Regions from separate parts of the Clostridium oceanicum genome, predicted to be linked through region 2. Evidence: a T-box and tRNA genes for the amino acid it is inferred to sense, from the RefSeq annotation. Region 2 holds a T-box; the other regions hold tRNA genes.

Region 1 (7,350 bases), on a different contig from region 2:
TCAGCAGATTATGTTGATTAATATTAGTACTTTTATAATTTAGTAGATTTTATGGTTGATATAATAAGAAGAAATCCTATTATAAAGCTTACAGTATATCCTATTAAACTTATTGTTGGTATATTATATATTTTAGGTCCAACATTTATATTTAATATTAAAGAAGAACCTATTATTAAAGAGCATATAATGAGACATCCAATTATTCTATTTATCATTTGATTTAAATTATTTAAAATATTATCTGAATCTTTTATACAAAATTGAATTTTACTTTTACCTTTTAAAACATTGTTTATTAATTTTAATTTTTTATTAGGAATTTTTTTATAGTCTTTTATCATTCTATAACAATCTATATATATTTTTTTAAAATCTATATTATTAAATATATCAAATTCATTGTTAGATTTAACATACAAAATTGCTAAGTCTAACATTTTAATATTAGGAGATATTTTTTCTACAACACCTTCTAATATAATTAATGTTCTTATAAGTAAAGTTAAATCTTTAGGAAGTTGAATATTATTTTTATTTGCACAATTAAAAACTTCTTGAAACATTGATGAAATTTTTATATTCTTTAATGGAGTAGAAAAATAAATTTCAAATAAGTAATCTATATCTTCTGAAAGTTCCTCTTTATCTATAATACCCTTTTGTATTCCTATGCACATAAGGATTGATACTAATTTATCTGTATCTTTATAAGCTAAAGCTATTACTGATTCTTTTAAATAATTTCTTAAAGTTTTAGATAGATTGCCCATTATACCAAAATCTATAAAGCAAATCTTATTTTTGTAGATTAATAAATTTCCAGGATGAGGATCACCATGGAAAAAACCATCCTCAAATATTTGTTTTAATAAAGATAAAATTAAATGTTTAGATAAAGTATCTCTATCATAGTTATATTTTTTTAGTAATGGAAGGTTAGTTATTTTAAATCCATTTATTTTTTCCATAGTTATAACTTTTTTACTACATAAATTTTTAACTATTTTAGGTGCATATATGTATTGGTTTTGATTATTTAAACTTTTAAATTTTTCTATATTTTTTACTTCGTTATTAAAGTCTAATTCTAATTTAGTAGAATCTAATACTTCATCTAGAGCCTCTTTTCCATTTATTATGCTATCAAAAATTTTTATTTTTTTTAAAGAAATTATTTTTTTTAGTATTAAAAGATCGATATTCATTTTTTCTATTATATCTGGTCTTTGAATTTTTACCATAACATCCATATTATTTGGCAATTTAGCAGCGTATACTTGAGCTATAGATGCAGATGCTATAGGATTTTTATTAAACTCTATAAAAACATCCTCAATATTTTTATTAAATTCCTCAATAAAAATATTATTTACACTTTTAAAACTTTCATAAGTCACGTTATCTTGTAATTTTGTAAGTTCATTTATATAATTTTTAGGAAATATATCTGGTCTAGTACTTAATATTTGTCCTATTTTTATAAAGGTTGGACCTAATTTTTCAAAAGCTTTCCTTAAATTTTCAGGAGATTTTTTTTTATTATTAAATTTAGAATCTACCATATAACCAAACCCATAATAAATTAAAGTTTTAAGTATTTCCTTAAATCTTTTTACGTAAGGCCTATTCATTTTTACCTCTCTTTTAATACTTATTTTAATAATATGTATTTATATATCTTTTAGATTATATTAATTAAAATTTCTAAATATGTATATATTATACTTTTATAAATATTGACATAAATATTAAATTATAATAAACTATTTAAAGTAGGATTAATTTTATTTATGCGCTCGTAGCTCAGAAGGATAGAGCAGCGGTTTCCTAAACCGCGTGCCGGGGGTTCGATTCCTCTCGTGCGCACCAAATAAATGCCATGTAACATTTTAGTTGCATGGTTTTATTTTAGTAAATTAAAGATAGATGATTTTATTTACCTTATATTTTTAAATATTATATAGAAATAAATAAGATTAAGAGGTACAGTATGGATAAAAGTTTTATTTTAGATGCCTTAGATGAAGCAAAAAAGGCTTTAGAAATGAATGAAGTTCCAGTAGGAGCTGTTATAGTTAAAGAAAATAAAATTATAGCTAGAGCCTTTAATTTAAAAGAGACTTTAAATGATCCTACAGCTCATGCAGAAATTTTAGCTATAAAAAAAGCTTGTGATAAATTAAAAAATTGGAGACTTACAGGTTGCAGTATGTATGTTACCTTAGAACCTTGTCCTATGTGTGCAAGTGCAATAGTTCAATCAAGAATAAGTAATTTATATATAGGAACATTTGATTCTTCTTCAGGGGCTTGTGGTACAGTTGTTGATTTAGTTAATAATAGATATTTAAATACTTATTTAAATGTAAATTGGTTGTATGATGATGGATGTAGTGATATTTTAAAGAATTTTTTTAAAAATATTAGATATAAGAATATATAAGTATATTTATAAAAAATTAATATAAACTATATATGGAGAAATGTCTGAGTGGTTTAAAGTGCTTGACTCGAAATCAAGTGTAGGATTACTAGTTCTACCGAGGGTTCGAATCCCTCTTTCTCTTCCATTTTTTTATGAATTTTATGTAAATATAAGTAATATTATCAATAATATGTTTCTATATCTATTAAAATATATTTATAATGCTATTGAAGTTGTTTTAAATTCATAGTATAATGTTTAATGTTAACATAAAAAATAAAATAATTTATTATTTGTTTGTGTGAGGAGAGATGTCCGAGTGGTTTAAGGAGCACGCCTGGAAAGCGTGTATAGGGGAAACTCTATCGGGGGTTCGAATCCCCCTCTCTCCGCCAGTTAACCTTTCCGTGCTAGATGGGGAGTTAGCGGTGCCCTGTAACCTGCAATCCGCTACAGCAGGGTTGAATTCCTTGCCTAGGCTTTTAACTTGTGGGGTCTGGCCTGTAAAAGTGGTGTTGATAACTGGGTCCCACGCAACGAAAATTCATAAACTCCGTCAGATCCGGAAGGAAGCAGCGGTAAGTGAACACTTTCGTGTGACGTGGATCAACTTGGTTTGAGCTAACTATACAGGTAACGCTCATAAGTTAATTGACGAAGCAAGGTGCACGGTTTATAATTTAAGAAAATTTTAAAGGTACTTTAAATAAAGTACCTTTTATTTTTATAATTAAAAGCTACATAATGTTATAATTAATATATAGATTTAAGGCACATTCAAATAAATAACTAGTCAGTATACTAGTTTATTTTGTGAACTACATCTTCCTTGAAACCTACTAATAATGAAACTATTAGTAGAACCCAAGTTATTGTATTTCATAAAATATCCATAGCATCTTTGAATTAGTATTTATTTTCATATGCCTAATTAATTCTTTCAAGAAGGTGATAGAATTTGGCTTATACTGCTTTGTATAGAGAATGGAGACCAAAAAACTTTTATGATGTTGTAGGACAAAAGCATATAACTGTAACACTCAAAAATCAAGTTAGAGAAAATAGAATAGCTCATGCTTATTTATTTTGTGGAACAAGGGGAACTGGAAAAACATCTACAGCTAAAATATTAGCTAAAGCTGTAAATTGTTTAAATCCTAAAGATGGAGAACCTTGTAATGAATGTGATGTATGCAAAAAAATAAATAGTGGATTACTTATGGATGTAATAGAAATGGATGCTGCATCTAAAAGAAAGCTTGAAGATATAAAAGATATTATAGAAAATGTTAAGTATCCTCCTCAAGAAGGAAAATATAAAGTATACATAATGGATGAAGTTCATATGTTAACTCAAGAAGCAGTAAATGCTTTTTTAAAAACATTAGAAGAACCTCCAAGTAACGTTATATTTATATTAGCTACAACAGATCCTCAAAAATTACCTATTACAATACTATCAAGATGTCAAAGATTTGATTTTAGAAGGATAAAGCAAGAAGATATATCAAATAGACTAAGAGATATTGTTTCAAGTGAAGGTATTTTTGCTGATGATAAAAGCTTAAACTTGATATCTAGAATGTGCGATGGTGCCATGAGAGATGCCTTAAGTATATTAGATCAAGTTATAGCAACAGGTGAAGGTAAAGTAGAATATGATCAAGTTATAGATGTTTTAGGATTAGTTACTAATGATAACTTATTAAAACTTACAGATAGTATAATAGAACGTAATATAGAAGAATCTATGAAAATAATAGATGATGTAGTTTTAAATGGAAAAGATATTTATAATTTTATAAGAGATATGATAGGTCATATGAGAGACCTTATGATGGTTAAAGTAAGCAATAATCCAGAAGATATATTAGATATGTCTTCTGAAAATATAGAACTTGTTAAAGTTCAAGCTCAAAAGATTAGAATAGAAGAGATAATGAGAGATATAAGAATACTTCAAGAGGCAGAAAACCAATCTAAATGGGTTAAACAAAGTAGAATATATTTGGAACTTTCTGTTATAAAAATGTGTAAAATAGAGTATGACACATCAAAAGAAGTTATAGTATCTAGATTAAATAAATTAGAAGAAAGATTATCATCAGGAGATTTTGTTATAAATGCTTCTAAAGAAGATAAGGTAAAAAAAGTTCAAGGAATAAATAATACAAAATCAAATAATAGGAATATTATTTCAAAAGATAAAAAAGAAAAAAGAGAAGAAATTATTGAATACAATGAAAACTCTAATTTAACCTTAGATAAGATAAAAAAAGTATGGCACGATATATTAGAAGGATTTAAAGCTAGAAGACTTATGGTTTTATATGCAGCTTTAGTTACTGCTAAAATATATGAATGTAAAAATGGAGTTATAACTCTTATGTATACTAAGCAGTATGCTTTTAATAAACAAAGGCTTGAAAAGGTTGAAAACAGTAAAATTGTAGAAGAGATTTTTTCTAAGGTACTAAAAGAGAGAATAAGAATAAGATATATAGTAGAACAAGATTTTAATTCATCTAAAAGTAGTGAAGATATGTTAAAAGATACTTTTGGAAATGATATGATTGAAGTAATAGATGAAGAATAATATTATTTAAATAGCTTATAATTATGATATAATAAGAATCGAATTATAATTGAAATTAATTTTATAAGGAGGATATATTTATGGCAAAAGGTGGATTCCCAAACATGGGTGGAGGAAACATGAATAATCTAATAAAACAGGCTCAACAAATGCAAAAACAAATGCAAAAAATGCAACAAGATTTAGAATCAAAAGAATTTTCAGCTACTGTTGGTGGTGGAGCTGTTGTAGCAGTTGCTAATGGAAAAAAACAAATAATAGATATAAAAATAAAACCAGAAGTAGTAGATGAAGATGATATAGAAATGCTTCAAGATTTAATAATGAGTGCTTGTAACGAAGCTCTAAAAAAAGCTGAAAAAGATTCAGCAGATCAAATGCAAAAATTAACAGGTGGATTAAACTTACCAGGTGGAATGTTTTAATTAACTGCCTTATAAAAAACAGAGGTGAACAATTTGGAGTTTTATCCTGTAGCTATAGAAAAACTTATAGAAGAATTTGCTAAGCTTCCAGGTATAGGTTATAAAACAGCACAAAGACTTACTTTGCATGTATTAAATTTACCTCAAGATGAAGTAAAAGAATTTGCTCATGCTTTAGTAAAAGCTAGAGGCACTATAAAGTATTGTTCTGTTTGTGGAAATTTTACAGACACAGATCCTTGTGCTATATGTAATAATCCTAACAGAAATAAGAGTATAATATGTGTTGTTGAAGAGCCAAGAGATATTATATCTATGGAAAAGGTTAAAGAATTTAATGGTGTATATCATGTGCTTCATGGAACTATATCACCAATGGCTGGAAGAGGGCCTGAAGACATAAAACTTAGAGAACTTGTAAGAAGAATAAATGGAAGCGTAAAAGAAGTTATTGTAGCTACAAATCCTAATGTAGAAGGAGAAGCTACAGCTATGTATATATCTAAAATATTAAAACCTTTAGGAGTTAAGATTACAAGAATTGCCCATGGAATTCCTGTAGGTGGAGATTTAGAATATGCAGATGAAGTTACTTTAGCAAAAGCTTTAGAAGGAAGAATAGAAATATAAATTATTATTATATGAATATTAATCCCATTTCATGGATATTATTTTAATAACAGATGAAATGGGAGGTTTTTATATGAAAAAGTTGGATGCCATGGAAAAGCAAACCTTACTAAGGTCTATAAACGATGTGATAAATGAATTGAGCGATATAAGAGAAGTATTTGAAAATGCCAGTGATCCTAAGCTTATAGATTATGCTATATATATGGAAGAAGCTTTAAAATCTAAATATACCTATTTGTTATCAGAAGCTAAATCAAAAGGAATTAAAGTAGAAGTTACTGATAACGTAAGAAAAGTAGAAGTAAGCTAATTATTGAATATATAAATAAAAATACCGTAAAAGATACGGTATTTTTATTTATATAATAAAGTTTATATAAAATACACAGAAAATATACTTTTTTTTATTATAGTAGAATATATTTTATTATATAATAAGTTAAAATAATAAGTTAAAGGAGATGTAATTTTGACTTTACAATATGCAGGATATTTTTTATTGGCGATTTTCTTGTTGTTTATATTACTTAAGATTTTTGTATTTCCATTAAAAATAATATTTACTCTTTTAGTTAATGCCGTGTTAGGCGTTGTATTACTATATGTAGTTAATTTTGTTGGAGCATATTTTAATTTTTTTATAGGAATAAATATATGGACAGCCCTTATATCTGGTTTTTTTGGAATACCAGGAGTAATATTTTTGATTATATTTAAACTATTCTTGTGATAATATGTAAAGGTAAAATAAAGTTTTCAACAGTGAATAACTTTGCCTGTGGATAACTTCTGTGGATATGTGTATAATTAATAATATATATATATTATTTTTCACAAATTTAAGATATATAAATAGAAAATTTAGAAAGGAGGATTTTATTGAATAATATATTATTCGATAAATAAATCTTTTGAAAATAGATAAAAATATTATAAGTGCAAAATTTATAAAAAGACCAAATAGATTTGAAGCTTATGTTAATATAAAGGATGAATTAGAAAATGTTCATGTTCCTAATACAGGAAGATGTAAAGAAATATTAAGGCCTATGGCTAAGGTATTTCTTAGAGAAGAGAATGGACCTTTAAGAAAAACTAGATATGATTTAATAGCAGCTTACAAAGAAAATATGCTTATAAATATTGATTCACATATTCCAAATAAAGTTACAGAAGAAGCTTTATTAAATTCTAAAATAGATAAATTAGCAAAATACAATAAAATAAGTAGGGAAAAAACTTTTAGAAATAGTAGATTTGATTTTAAA
Region 2 (7,350 bases):
TTATATTTTAAAGTTTTAGTCTAATTTATAAGATAATATTATATTATATTCTAAGTTGTTTTAAGTATATAAATATTATACTTTACGATATTTTTTTAATCCTAAGATATTTAACCCTGTAAATATGATAGCAAAAACTAGAAGTATAGACAAATCAAATTGTATACTAGAAAAGTTTTCACCTTTTATTATTACTTTTTTTAAAGCATCGCCAATATAGTATAGAGGAATTACATTGCAAAGTTTTTGAAGCCAAGGGGCCATGTTATCTATTGAAATTATACCTGAGAAAAATATTTGTGGTATTACAACAGCAGGGATAAATTGCATCATTTGAAATTCTGAATTTGCAAAGGTAGAAAGCAATATTCCAAAGGATAAAGCTACAAAGGCTGTTAAAATGTTAGTAAGTAAAACAAGGCCTAAGCTACCTACTATATGAAGTTTTAGTACATATATTGAAAAGAAAACAATAATAAAAGTTTGAATAATTGCAAATAATCCATATCCAAGTAAATAACCAAAAACTATTTCCTTTCTTTTTATAGGGGAAGCTAGTAACTTATCTAATGTTCCAGAAGTTCTTTCCTTTAGTAGAGATATTCCTGAAATTAAAAATACAAAGAAAAATACGAAAAATCCAATTAAAACTGGTGTAATCATATCAAATAAAGTAGTATCTTCACTTCCGTATATATAATGAGTTTCTATAGTAGGAGAAGTGGAAGAGTTTTCTTTATCTTTAATATCAGGAGAAGTAGATGAATTTTTTTTATTCATGTTTTTAATTTGAGTTGATAAATTTTGCTCTCTCGGATTATTAGAAGAATTTTGTGCAAAATTGTTATTATTTTTAGCTTGAGTTAATTGTTTAGTCATATGGGATATAGTTTTTTGCTGATTCTTTATAGCTTCTCCTTGTTTTTTTATAACTTCTGTTTGTTTTTTTACTGCTGAAGTTAAATTTTCAGTTTTAAAACTAGTCATTACATTTTTAAAGAGTAAATTCATTTTCATTGTTTTACTAGTATTACTATTTTCATGAGTTATATCTAATTTATCATTAGAATTACTTATAAAAGCATCTAAATCATCTTTTTTTATTTTATCTTTTATATTAGTATTATTGCTATATTTTTTAACATTAACATCATTATCTTTGAATTCAGTAACTATGTTTTTATCTATATTATAAACACCAACTTTTAAATTGCTATTATCTTCACTTTGAAATAAAAAATTCATTAATGTAAGAAGAATTAATGGTGCAACCATCATAAGTGCTAGTGTTCTTTTATCATTTAGAATTTGTATGAAAATTCTTTTTACTAAGGCAAGTATTCTCATTATTTTTCACTCCCAGCTTTTAAAAAGATTTCTTCGATAGTTTCAGAATTAAATTTTTCTTTTAATTCTTTAGGTTTACCTTGTGCAGTTATTTTTCCATCTCTTAGAAGAGCTAATTTGTCGCATTTTTCAGCTTCATCCATAACATGTGTTGTTACAATTATTGTTTTGCCGGAGTTTTTTAGATTGTAAAGTTCTTTCCATATATTTATTCTAAGCATTGGGTCAATTCCAACAGTAGGTTCATCTAGTATTAATAAATCAGGATCTTGTATTAATGATATAGCTAAAGAAAGTCTTCTTTTCATACCGCCTGAAAAATCTCTGGTTTTCTTTTTTAAATCCTTAGATAAATCTACTAAATTTGCTGCGTATTCAATTCGTTTATTTATAGAATTTTTTGAAACTGAAAAAAGATTACAGAAAAACTTAAGGTTATCTCTTGCAGATAGATCTTCATATAATCCATCGGATTGTCCCATGTATCCTATCTTTTGTAATATTTGTCTGTTTGGTATTTTAGTATCTAGAACTAAAATTTCACCAGAATCAATCTTTTCCATGCCCATAATACTCTTTACTAAGGTTGTTTTTCCAGCGCCAGAAGGACCTATAAGACATAGAATTTCTCCTTTATCCACATTTAAGGAAATGTTATTTAGTACTGAGTGTTTTCCAAAAGATTTTGATACATTTTTTACTGAAATAATTGACATATAATTCACCTCTTTTAAAATAAAAAAGTGAGTAATCACTCACTAAAAAGATTATAATAAATTATTTCCCTTTTGTAAATGGATATTAAAGGAATTATATGAAAATAAATAGAGTTTTATATATGACAAATTTTTTAAAATAATATAGATATTTAAATTTATATAAGTTATAATATTTAAAAGTATTGACAAGAATTATATATATAATATAATTAAGTGAAGGAATTCAACAATTTACTTATAGTGAATATATGAAAATAAAATGTATAATATATTTTTTTAGATATAATATATTGATAAGATAACTAAAAAATTTAATATATATTCTGTGATAAGGAAAAGTACTTTTAAATTAATCTTTAAGAGAGCAGGAGTTGGTGTAAACCTGTAGTTTTAAATTAAAAGGAAAAGAGCCTTTGAGAAGCTTATGAAAAAGGTTTATTATTTGTTAAGAAAGTAATATAGGATTTCTTAATAAAGTAAAATATATATAATGATAATTTATTTTATTTAAATAGATCATAAGTAAGCCGCCTTTAGCGTTAAAGATTTAAGTGGACTTATACTTATATAAGTCAACTAGAGTGGTACCGCGAGTTAACTCGTCTCTTTTATAGGAGACGGGTTTTTATTATTATAAAGTAATTTAATTTTAAAAATAATATTTGAAATAACAATTTAAAGATATGAATTATGAAATAATTGATAGAAATTATAAGGTTTTGAGAAAAAATTGTATTTAGAATAATAGAAGTATAATTAAAATTTACTAGATATAAAATAAAAAAGTTTAGTTTATATTTTTATATCAAAATTATTATAGCTATGATGTAATTTGTGAAATTCTAAAAGAATTTCAACAATAATTATTATTTGTTAATTGATAATTGTTATTTATAATTTAATACATATTGGAGGTATTTTAATGGATTATAAAAAGTTAGTAGCAGAAAGAATAAAAGAAAATGTGGATTTAGATATAAGTTTCATAGAAAAACTTATAGAGATACCACCTAAGCCAGAAATGGGAGATTTCGCTTTCCCTTGTTTTCAATTGGCTAAAACTTTTAGAAAAGCACCAAATCTTATAGCAGAAGAATTAAAAGAAAAAATGAATAAAGAAGGATTTGAAAAAGTAGAAACAAAAGGTCCTTATTTAAACTTCTTTTTAGATAAAGAAGATTTAATTAAAACAACTATAGAGCAAATTCTAGAAGAAAAAGAAGCTTACGGTTCTTCAGATATGTTTAAAGGAAAAACAGCAGTATTAGATTATTCAGCTCCTAATATTGCAAAACCATTCCATGTAGGACATTTATTTAGTACATCTATAGGAAATGCTTTATACAAAATTTTATCTTTTCAAGGATATAAATGTGTAGGTGTAAATCACTTAGGTGATTGGGGAACTCAATTTGGTAAACTTATATCAGCTTATAGAAGATGGGTAGATGAAGAAGCTCTTGAAAAAGAACCAATAAAAGAACTTTTAAGAATATATGTAAAATTCCATGAAGAAGCAGAAAAAGATCCATCATTAGAAGAAGAAGCTAGAGCAAACTTTAAAAAATTAGAAGATGGATCAAAAGAAGAAACTGAGCTTTGGACTAGATTTAAAGATTTAAGTTTAAAAGAGTTTAATAAAGTTTATGATGAATTAGGAGTAAACTTTGATTCTTTTGCAGGAGAAAGTTTCTATAATGATAAAATGGATGCAGTAGTAGATGAAATAGATAAAAAAGGTCTTCTTACAGATAGTAATGGTGCAAAGGTTGTTATGCTTGAAGATTATAACATACCACCTTGCATAATTAAAAAATCTGATGGAGCTACAATATATGCAACTCGTGATTTAGCAGCAGCTATGTACAGAAAGAAAACTTATGATTTTGATAAATGTATATATGTTGTAGGAACACCACAAGCACTACATTTTAAACAAGTATTTACAACTTTAAAGCTTATGGGACATGATTGGGCAGATAACTGTAAACATGTAGGATTTGGTCTTGTTAAATTTGCTAATAAAAAATTATCTACTAGAAAAGGTGAAGTTATTTTCTTAGAGGATCTATTAAATCAATCAGTAGAAGAAACACTTAAAATTATAAATGAAAAAAATGAAAAACTAGAAAATAAAGAAGAAGTAGCTAAAAAAGTAGGTATAGGAGCAGTAATATTTACTTATCTAAAGAACAACAGAGAAAGAGATATAGTATTTGATTGGAATGAAATGCTTTCATTTGACGGAGAGACAGGTCCTTACGTTCAATATAGTTATGCAAGAGGTAAAAGTATATTAAGAAAAGCAGGAGAGGTTACAGGGGCTATAGATTACAGTAAATTAAATTCAAAAGAAGAATTTGAATTAGCAAAATTGTTAAAAGGATTTAAAGAAGCCATATTAGCTTCAATAGATAAACTAGAACCTTCAATAGTTACAAGATATGTTATAGAAGTAGCTAAAGCATTTAATAAATTCTATAATGCTCATAATATAATGAATTTATCTGATGAAGAAATGAAAAATGGTAGATTAAAACTTGTAGAAGCAACTTGTAATGTTATAAAAAATGCATTAGGTTTACTTGGAATAGATGTAGTTGAAAAAATGTAATATAAACACTTTACCTAAATAATTATAAAATTTTTATATATTAAGATTATAAGCATAGATAATAAAAAATATTTTTATTATCTATGCTTAATTTTTTATAGTATATTATTATTATTTAAATAAAGGCTATTAGTACTGAGTTTAAATTTTATGAATATTTATAAAATTACATAGGAAAATTGGAAAAATTTGATATAATGAAGTTGTAGTAATAAAGATAGTTAACATATATTATACTTTAGGGGGAGATATTATGATTTCAGGTATAATGAAGAAAAATGTAATTACTATAGGAAGAAACAATTCTGTAAAAGAAGCTTTAGTTTTAATGAATGAAAATAATATAAACGGTACTCCGGTAGTAGATTCAGATAATAAGGTAATAGGAATGATTGTAAAAGCAGATATATATAGATTTTTAACAAATGAAGGGCACTATGATACATGTCCTGTAGATTGGGTTATGACTAAAAAATTAGTAACTGCAACAGCAGATGAAGATATATCAGTAGTTGCAAAGAGGATAGTTGATAAAGATATAATATCCTTACCAATAGTAGATAAAAATAACAATTTAGAAGGAATAGTTACTATAAAAGATGTTTTAGAGTATATGATAGATAAGATAAATAATAATTAGCAAATAAGAGATAACAGATAAGAAATAATAGATAACAGATAACAAATAATGAACAACAAATAACAAATAATAAATAGGAAATAAGGAATAATAGGATTAAAACTAAAATAACAAGTAAAAATTAGTAAATTTAAAAAATAATAGAGATAGAAATATCTAAAGTAAAAAATTGAGTTACTGATTAGTAACTCAATTTTTTTTATTTTTATCTCTATTATTTTGAGAAGTGGTATCTTTATTATTTTCATTATAACGAGCACATTTTGATGTGCAACTAGAACAATCACATTTACCAGAGGCTTTTTTCTTTAAATTTTTTATAAATATAAAGAATGCCAAGGCTACTATACCTATAGTAGCTATAATTTCAATTACCATAAAATCACCTGCCTATTAAATTACTAAAGCACCTACGTTATATACTAAAAATGAAACAACCCAAGCTAATATTAATTGGTAAGTAACAGAAAATGCAGTCATTTTATTTCCATATTCTTTTTTCATAGTTGCAATAACAGATATACATGGTGTATATAATAATACGAATATTAAAAATGCATAGGCAGATAAAGAGGTGAAATAGCCTGGTAAAGCTAATCTTAAATTCCCACCATATACAACGCCCATTGTTCCAACTATAACTTCTTTAGCCATAAGACCTGTTAAAAGAGATACAGAAGTTTGCCAACCACTAAATCCTAAAGGTTTAAATATAGGACTAATAGTTTTTCCTATAGATGCTAAAAAACTATCTTCCATATTAACCATACCAGTGAAATTGAAATTAGAAAGTAGCCAAACAATAACTGATACAGAGAATATTATGGTTCCTGCTTTTTTTAAGAAACCTTTACCTTTGTCCCAAGTGTGTAATAAAAGATTTTTGATTTCTGGTAATTTATATTCAGGTAGTTCTATTATAAATGGTTCTTCATCTTTTTTAAATATAGTATTTTTAAATATTAAACCTATAGTGAAGGCTAATATTATACCAACTAAATAAAGTGAATATACAATTAAAGTTTCATTTCCAGAGAAAAATACAGAAGCAAATAATGCATACACTGGAAGTCTTGCATTACAAGACATTAAAGGTACAAGTAGTGCAGTAAGTTTTCTATCGCTTTCACTTTCAAGTGTTCTAGCAGACATAATTCCAGGTACAGAACATCCAAAGCCTACTATTAATGGTATAAAAGCTTTGCCAGATAGACCCATTTTCCTCATTATCTTGTCCATAATGAAGGCAGCTCTAGCCATATACCCACTATCTTCTAAGAAAGATATACCTAAAAATAAGGAAAGTATTACAGGTAAGAAAACTATAACAGATCCAACACCGCCTACTATACCATCAATTATTAATGATCTAAACCAAGGGCTTGTGTTAGATAATAATTGTTTTAAATTAGGTATAAAGCTATTATCTATAAAATTGCTAGTTAAATCTGCTAAGGGGGTACCTACCCATTTAAAAGTAAATTGAAATATTAAAAACAATATAAATAGAAATAATGGGTAAGCTAAAATAGGATTAAGAATTAACTTGTCTATTTTATCACTTATAGATTCTTTTGAATGATTTTTTCTTTTTATACATTGTTTCAAAACTTTTGATATATAGTTATAAGTTTCTTTTTCATTATTAAAATTAGAATAGTTTTTATCTACATAATTTACGTATTTTTTATTTAAAATAGCTTCTTTAATTTTATCTATACCTATAGATTTAGAAGCTACAATAGGTATAACTAAAACATTTAATTCTCTTGATAAAGCCGTATAATCTATTTCTATGCCTTTTTTTTCAGCAACATCAATCATATTAAGTACAAGTATTATAGGTTTATCAAATTGTTTAAGTTGAGTAGTTAAGTATAGATTTCTATCTATATTTGAAGCGTCAACTATATTTATTATTACATCTACATGTTCATTTTCCAGGTAGCTTTTAGAAACCTTTTCTTCATTTGAAAAAGTATCCATAGCATATATCCCAGGTAGGTCAATCATTTTAACATTTTTTTCTA
Region 3 (4,566 bases), on a different contig from region 2:
CTACTAAGTTATCATTTACTTCGTGAATATCTCTATCATCTTCGTTAATAAGCTCATATACAGTAGCTGAACATATAGTTCCAAATATAGTATAAGCCATAAAAGATACTTCTCCATTTTTTATACTACCTTCATCTATAGCTTGACGAAGATATTTTTCTATATAGTTTATATATCCTTTTATAGTGTGTCTAAGCTCTAACTGTCTTAGCTCTTGCCCCCATAATTGACTCATTATGACCTTAAAAAAATCTCTATTTTCATAAACTAAACTAAGCTGAATTTTACATAGAGCTTTAAGTTTTGATAAGGCATCATGTTCATTTTTAGCTATACACTCCATTCTTTCTATTATAATACTTGTTCCTTCTTTTATTATGTATTTAAATATTTCTTCTTTGCTTCTAAAATGATAGTATAACGTTCCTTTAGCTACACCGGCATTAAAAGCTATATCATCCATAGTAGCGCCATTATATCCACTTTTAGAAAATATTTTTATGGCAGAATGAAATATTGCCTTTTTAGTCTTGTTCATTATATCACTCCATACTTTTATCAAAATAAATCAATGAAATCTATTCATTATAATTATACTATTTTAATTACATAAAACAATAGAATATTATAACAATCAGTATAATTAAACTAAATATTCTGTATAATATTGTGTGTTGACATTTTAAAACAATTAAATAATAATTAGCTTAGCTTATCTTTTACAGAAAGAGGTTTTTTAATGATAAAATATTATAATAGAAAATCTAAAAAATATGAAATAGAAAAAGTTGCTGGAGAAAAATATTTAAATTGGATATACTCTTCTCCTATAGGTATGAACTTATTAGAATTATTTATAAAGAAAAAATTATTCTCAAGTATTTACGGAAAATACTGTGATTCAAAAATTAGTAAGAAAAAAATAAACAGCTTTATAAAAGATTTTAATATAGATATGAAAATATGTAGTTCATCATTAAATGACTTTAATAATTTTAACGACTTTTTTACTAGAAAATTAAAAAAAGATTCAAGACCTATGACTAAAGATAAAAATATATTGATATCTCCTGGCGATGGTAAACTTTTAGCTTATGAAAATATAAATTTAAATAAAGTTTCAAATATAAAGGGAATAAATTATAGCTTTTATGAATTAATTAAAGACAATAAACTTGCAGACAAGTATTCTAATGGAACTTGTTTAATATTAAGACTTTGTCCTACAGATTATCATAGATTTCATTTTATAGACCATGGTATATGTAGTAATACTAAAAAAATTAAAGGTGATTATTATTCTGTAAATCCTCTAGCATTAGTAAAAGTACCTCAATTATTTTGTAAAAATAAAAGAGAATATTCTATATTTCACTCTGAAAACTTTGGAAACATACTTTTTATGGAAGTTGGTGCTACTTGTGTAGGATCTATAATACAAACTTATACTCCAAATGAAAAAGTATCAAAAGGAGAAGAAAAAGGCTACTTTAAATTTGGTGGCTCTACTGTAATACTATTTTTTGAAAAAGAAAAAATAAAAATAGATAAAGATATAATAAAACAAAGTGAATCAGGACATGAGACTCAAGTTTTTATGGGAGAATCTATTGGTTTTAAAATAAAATAACAAATAAAATTAGAGGTAATTTAACCTCTCTTTTTTTATAAAAATAATATTAATAAAAAATAAAACCGTTAGAATCTTAAGATTCAAACGGTTTTTGGTGCATCGGAGAGGATTCGAACCCCCGGCAAACTGGTTCGTAGCCAGCTACTCTATCCAACTGAGCTACCGATGCATAAGCTTTTAACATTATTATTTTAACATAAATACCACTATAAATCAATTTCTATTTCATTTATTTTTTCCATGTACTCTTTTCTTATAATACCCATTATAACTAAATTGCTATATTTACCATGATTAAAAATTCTATGTCTTTTTTCTCCTTCTTTTATAAATCCACATTCTTTATAGCAATTAATAGCTCTAAAATTAAAATCACTTACTTCAAGCTCTACTCTTTCAGCTCCTCTATTCATAAATAAAAATTCTAATAATGTATTTATAGACTCTTTACCATATCCTTTATTCCAAAATTCTCTTCCTATAGTTATTCCAATGTCATATACATCACAACAACTTTCAACTTGTTCATAAGTTATATATCCTACTATAGAATTTTTTTTATTTAATATAGTCAAATATCTTTTATTTAAACTTAATAAATTATTCCAGTTTTCTATAAACCATTCTTTACTAGGTATTATTATAAAATTACAATCATATTTTCTTAATTCCTGATCTGATAAAAATTCATAAATAGTATTTATATCTTTTTTTTCCATAGACTTTAAGAGTATATTTTTACCTTTTAACATGATATCAAACCTTCTTAACGTGGTTATAATAACATTATATATTTAAAAGGAAATTTTTTCAAACATACTATTATATAACTATAAGGAGGATTTGTACGTTCACCTTAAGTTTTTAATATATGTAAAGTTTAGATACCTTTATAAAAGAAAGTTCACTATTTTTATTAGGTTTATTAAAATTAAAATCTTATATTAATTTCTGCTTTTAAAATCATAAGGTTTAAAAAATATCTTCTTCCGGTCCTTTTCCTCTATAAATCTTATTTGTAATATATATTTATATATAAAAAAAGCATCTAACTTTGTTAGATGCTTTGGCGGAGAAGGCGGGATTTGAACCCGCGCGCCGGTTACCCGACCTACACCCTTAGCAGGGGCGCCTCTTTAGCCACTTGAGTACTTCTCCATGCCTTTTTTAAATTATTTATATATATAAAAATGGCGGAGAGATAGGGATTCGAACCCTAGGTACGGTTCCCCGTACGCCGGTTTTCAAGACCGGTGCCTTAAACCAACTCGACCATCTCTCCACATATTTTTTAAGTTTTATTGCTGAACACATATAATATTATAACAGCGGTATTTATATATGTCAACACTTTTTTTATTAAAAATATTTTTTATAATATAGAGCTATAAATTAACTAAAAAACTATAATTTATATATTAAAAAAACACCTAACTTTGTTAGATGCTTTGGCGGAGAAGGCGGGATTTGAACCCGCGCGCCGGTTACCCGACCTACACCCTTAGCAGGGGCGCCTCTTTAGCCACTTGAGTACTTCTCCATGCCCTTTTTTATATTATATATAAATGGCGGAGAGATAGGGATTCGAACCCTAGGTACGGTTCCCCGTACGCCGGTTTTCAAGACCGGTGCCTTAAACCAACTCGACCATCTCTCCACATATTTAATTTATATCTTAACACGAGTAATATTATATCAATTATATTTATATATGTCAATATTTACTGTATAAAATTATACTATACTAATATATATTTCTAAAAAACTATATTAATAGTAACTTACCATAATTAAGTTAATTAAATATAAAAAAATAGAACCAATGAATTTCACATTGGTTCTTTATTTTCTATTATTTTATTGCTTCTTTTCCACCCATATATGGTTTTAAAGCTTCTGGTATTGTAACAGAACCATCAGCATTTTGATAATTTTCAAGTATAGCTGCTACAGTTCTTCCTATAGCTACTCCTGAACCATTTAATGTATGGATATATTGAGGCTTAGACTTAGCATCTTCTTTATATCTTATATTAGCTCTTCTTGCTTGGAAATCTTCAAAGTTACTACAGCTTGATATTTCAACATATCTATCATAACTTGGCATCCACACTTCTATATCATATTTTAAAGCTGCAGTAAAACCTAAATCACCTTTACATATTCTAACAACTCTATATGGAAGTCCTAATCCTTTTAACACGTTTTCTGCATCATTAGTTAATTTTTCTAATTCATCATAAGAATCTTCTGGTTTTGTAAACTTAACAAGTTCTACTTTATTAAATTGATGTTGTCTTACAAGACCTCTTGTATCTCTTCCTGCAGATCCAGCTTCTGATCTAAAACATGCACTATATGCTGCATATTTTATAGGTAAATCTTCAGCTTTTAATATTTCGTTTCTATAAAAATTAGTTACTGGAACTTCTGCTGTAGGAATTAAAAAGTAATCATTATTTGATACTTTAAAAGCATCTTCTTCAAATTTAGGTAATTGACCTGTACCTATCATACTAGTTCTATTTACCATGTAAGGAGGTAGTATTTCTGTATACCCATGTTTTTCTGTATGAGTATCTAAAAAATAGCTTATTACAGCTCTTTCTAATCTTGCTCCTAATCCTTTATAAAAAGTAAATCTAGATCCTGTAACTTTACCTGCTCTTTCAAAATCAAGTATACCTAAATCTGTTCCTATATCCCAATGAGCTTTAGCATCAAAATCAAACTTTGTTTTATCAGCCCAATGTCTAATTTCAACATTGTCTTCATCTGTTTCTCCATCTGGTACTTGTGGATTTGGTATATTAGGTATTCTAAGCATTATGTATTCTATTTTCTCACTTATTTCAGATAGATTTAAATCAAATCCTTTTATTTCTTCTGAAAGTTTTTTCATTTCAGCTTTTATTGGTTCTATATCTTCACCT

What was found. A T-box is a leader RNA that pairs with one kind of tRNA and senses whether it is charged. The one in region 2 lies ahead of argS (arginine--tRNA ligase), so its partner is inferred to be a tRNA-Arg.
Region 1: it has a tRNA-Arg gene. The T-box ahead of argS (arginine--tRNA ligase) is inferred to sense a tRNA for this amino acid. The anticodon was not compared.
Region 3: it has a tRNA-Arg gene. The T-box ahead of argS (arginine--tRNA ligase) is inferred to sense a tRNA for this amino acid. The anticodon was not compared.

The regions. Positions count from the first base shown of each region.
Region 1 covers NZ_BAAACG010000004.1:13,119-20,468, forward strand. The annotation lists gene ABDZ71_RS03315 (ABC1 kinase family protein) at 33-1,634, opposite strand; tRNA gene ABDZ71_RS03320 (tRNA-Arg) at 1,796-1,872, shown strand; gene ABDZ71_RS03325 (nucleoside deaminase) at 1,994-2,446, shown strand; tRNA gene ABDZ71_RS03330 (tRNA-Ser) at 2,481-2,573, shown strand; tRNA gene ABDZ71_RS03335 (tRNA-Ser) at 2,734-2,823, shown strand; RNA gene ffs (signal recognition particle sRNA large type) at 2,834-3,100, shown strand; gene dnaX (DNA polymerase III subunit gamma/tau) at 3,387-5,024, shown strand; gene ABDZ71_RS03350 (YbaB/EbfC family nucleoid-associated protein) at 5,105-5,449, shown strand; gene recR (recombination mediator RecR) at 5,483-6,079, shown strand; gene ABDZ71_RS03360 (YaaL family protein) at 6,138-6,392, shown strand; gene ABDZ71_RS03365 (pro-sigmaK processing inhibitor BofA family protein) at 6,552-6,812, shown strand; gene sfsA (DNA/RNA nuclease SfsA) at 6,994-7,350, shown strand, end outside.
Region 2 covers NZ_BAAACG010000008.1:344,323-351,672, reverse strand. The annotation lists gene ABDZ71_RS07775 (ABC transporter permease) at 76-1,347, opposite strand; gene ABDZ71_RS07770 (ABC transporter ATP-binding protein) at 1,347-2,063, opposite strand; T-box leader at 2,383-2,676, shown strand; gene argS (arginine--tRNA ligase) at 2,989-4,680, shown strand; gene ABDZ71_RS07760 (CBS domain-containing protein) at 4,934-5,320, shown strand; gene ABDZ71_RS07755 (FeoB-associated Cys-rich membrane protein) at 5,510-5,698, opposite strand; gene feoB (ferrous iron transport protein B) at 5,714-7,350, opposite strand, start outside.
Region 3 covers NZ_BAAACG010000004.1:8,511-13,076, reverse strand. The annotation lists gene ABDZ71_RS03310 (TetR/AcrR family transcriptional regulator) at 1-538, opposite strand, end outside; gene ABDZ71_RS03305 (phosphatidylserine decarboxylase) at 740-1,630, shown strand; tRNA gene ABDZ71_RS03300 (tRNA-Arg) at 1,726-1,802, opposite strand; gene ABDZ71_RS03295 (GNAT family N-acetyltransferase) at 1,840-2,385, opposite strand; tRNA gene ABDZ71_RS03290 (tRNA-Ser) at 2,701-2,791, opposite strand; tRNA gene ABDZ71_RS03285 (tRNA-Ser) at 2,825-2,915, opposite strand; tRNA gene ABDZ71_RS03280 (tRNA-Ser) at 3,083-3,173, opposite strand; tRNA gene ABDZ71_RS03275 (tRNA-Ser) at 3,200-3,290, opposite strand; gene serS (serine--tRNA ligase) at 3,486-4,566, opposite strand, start outside.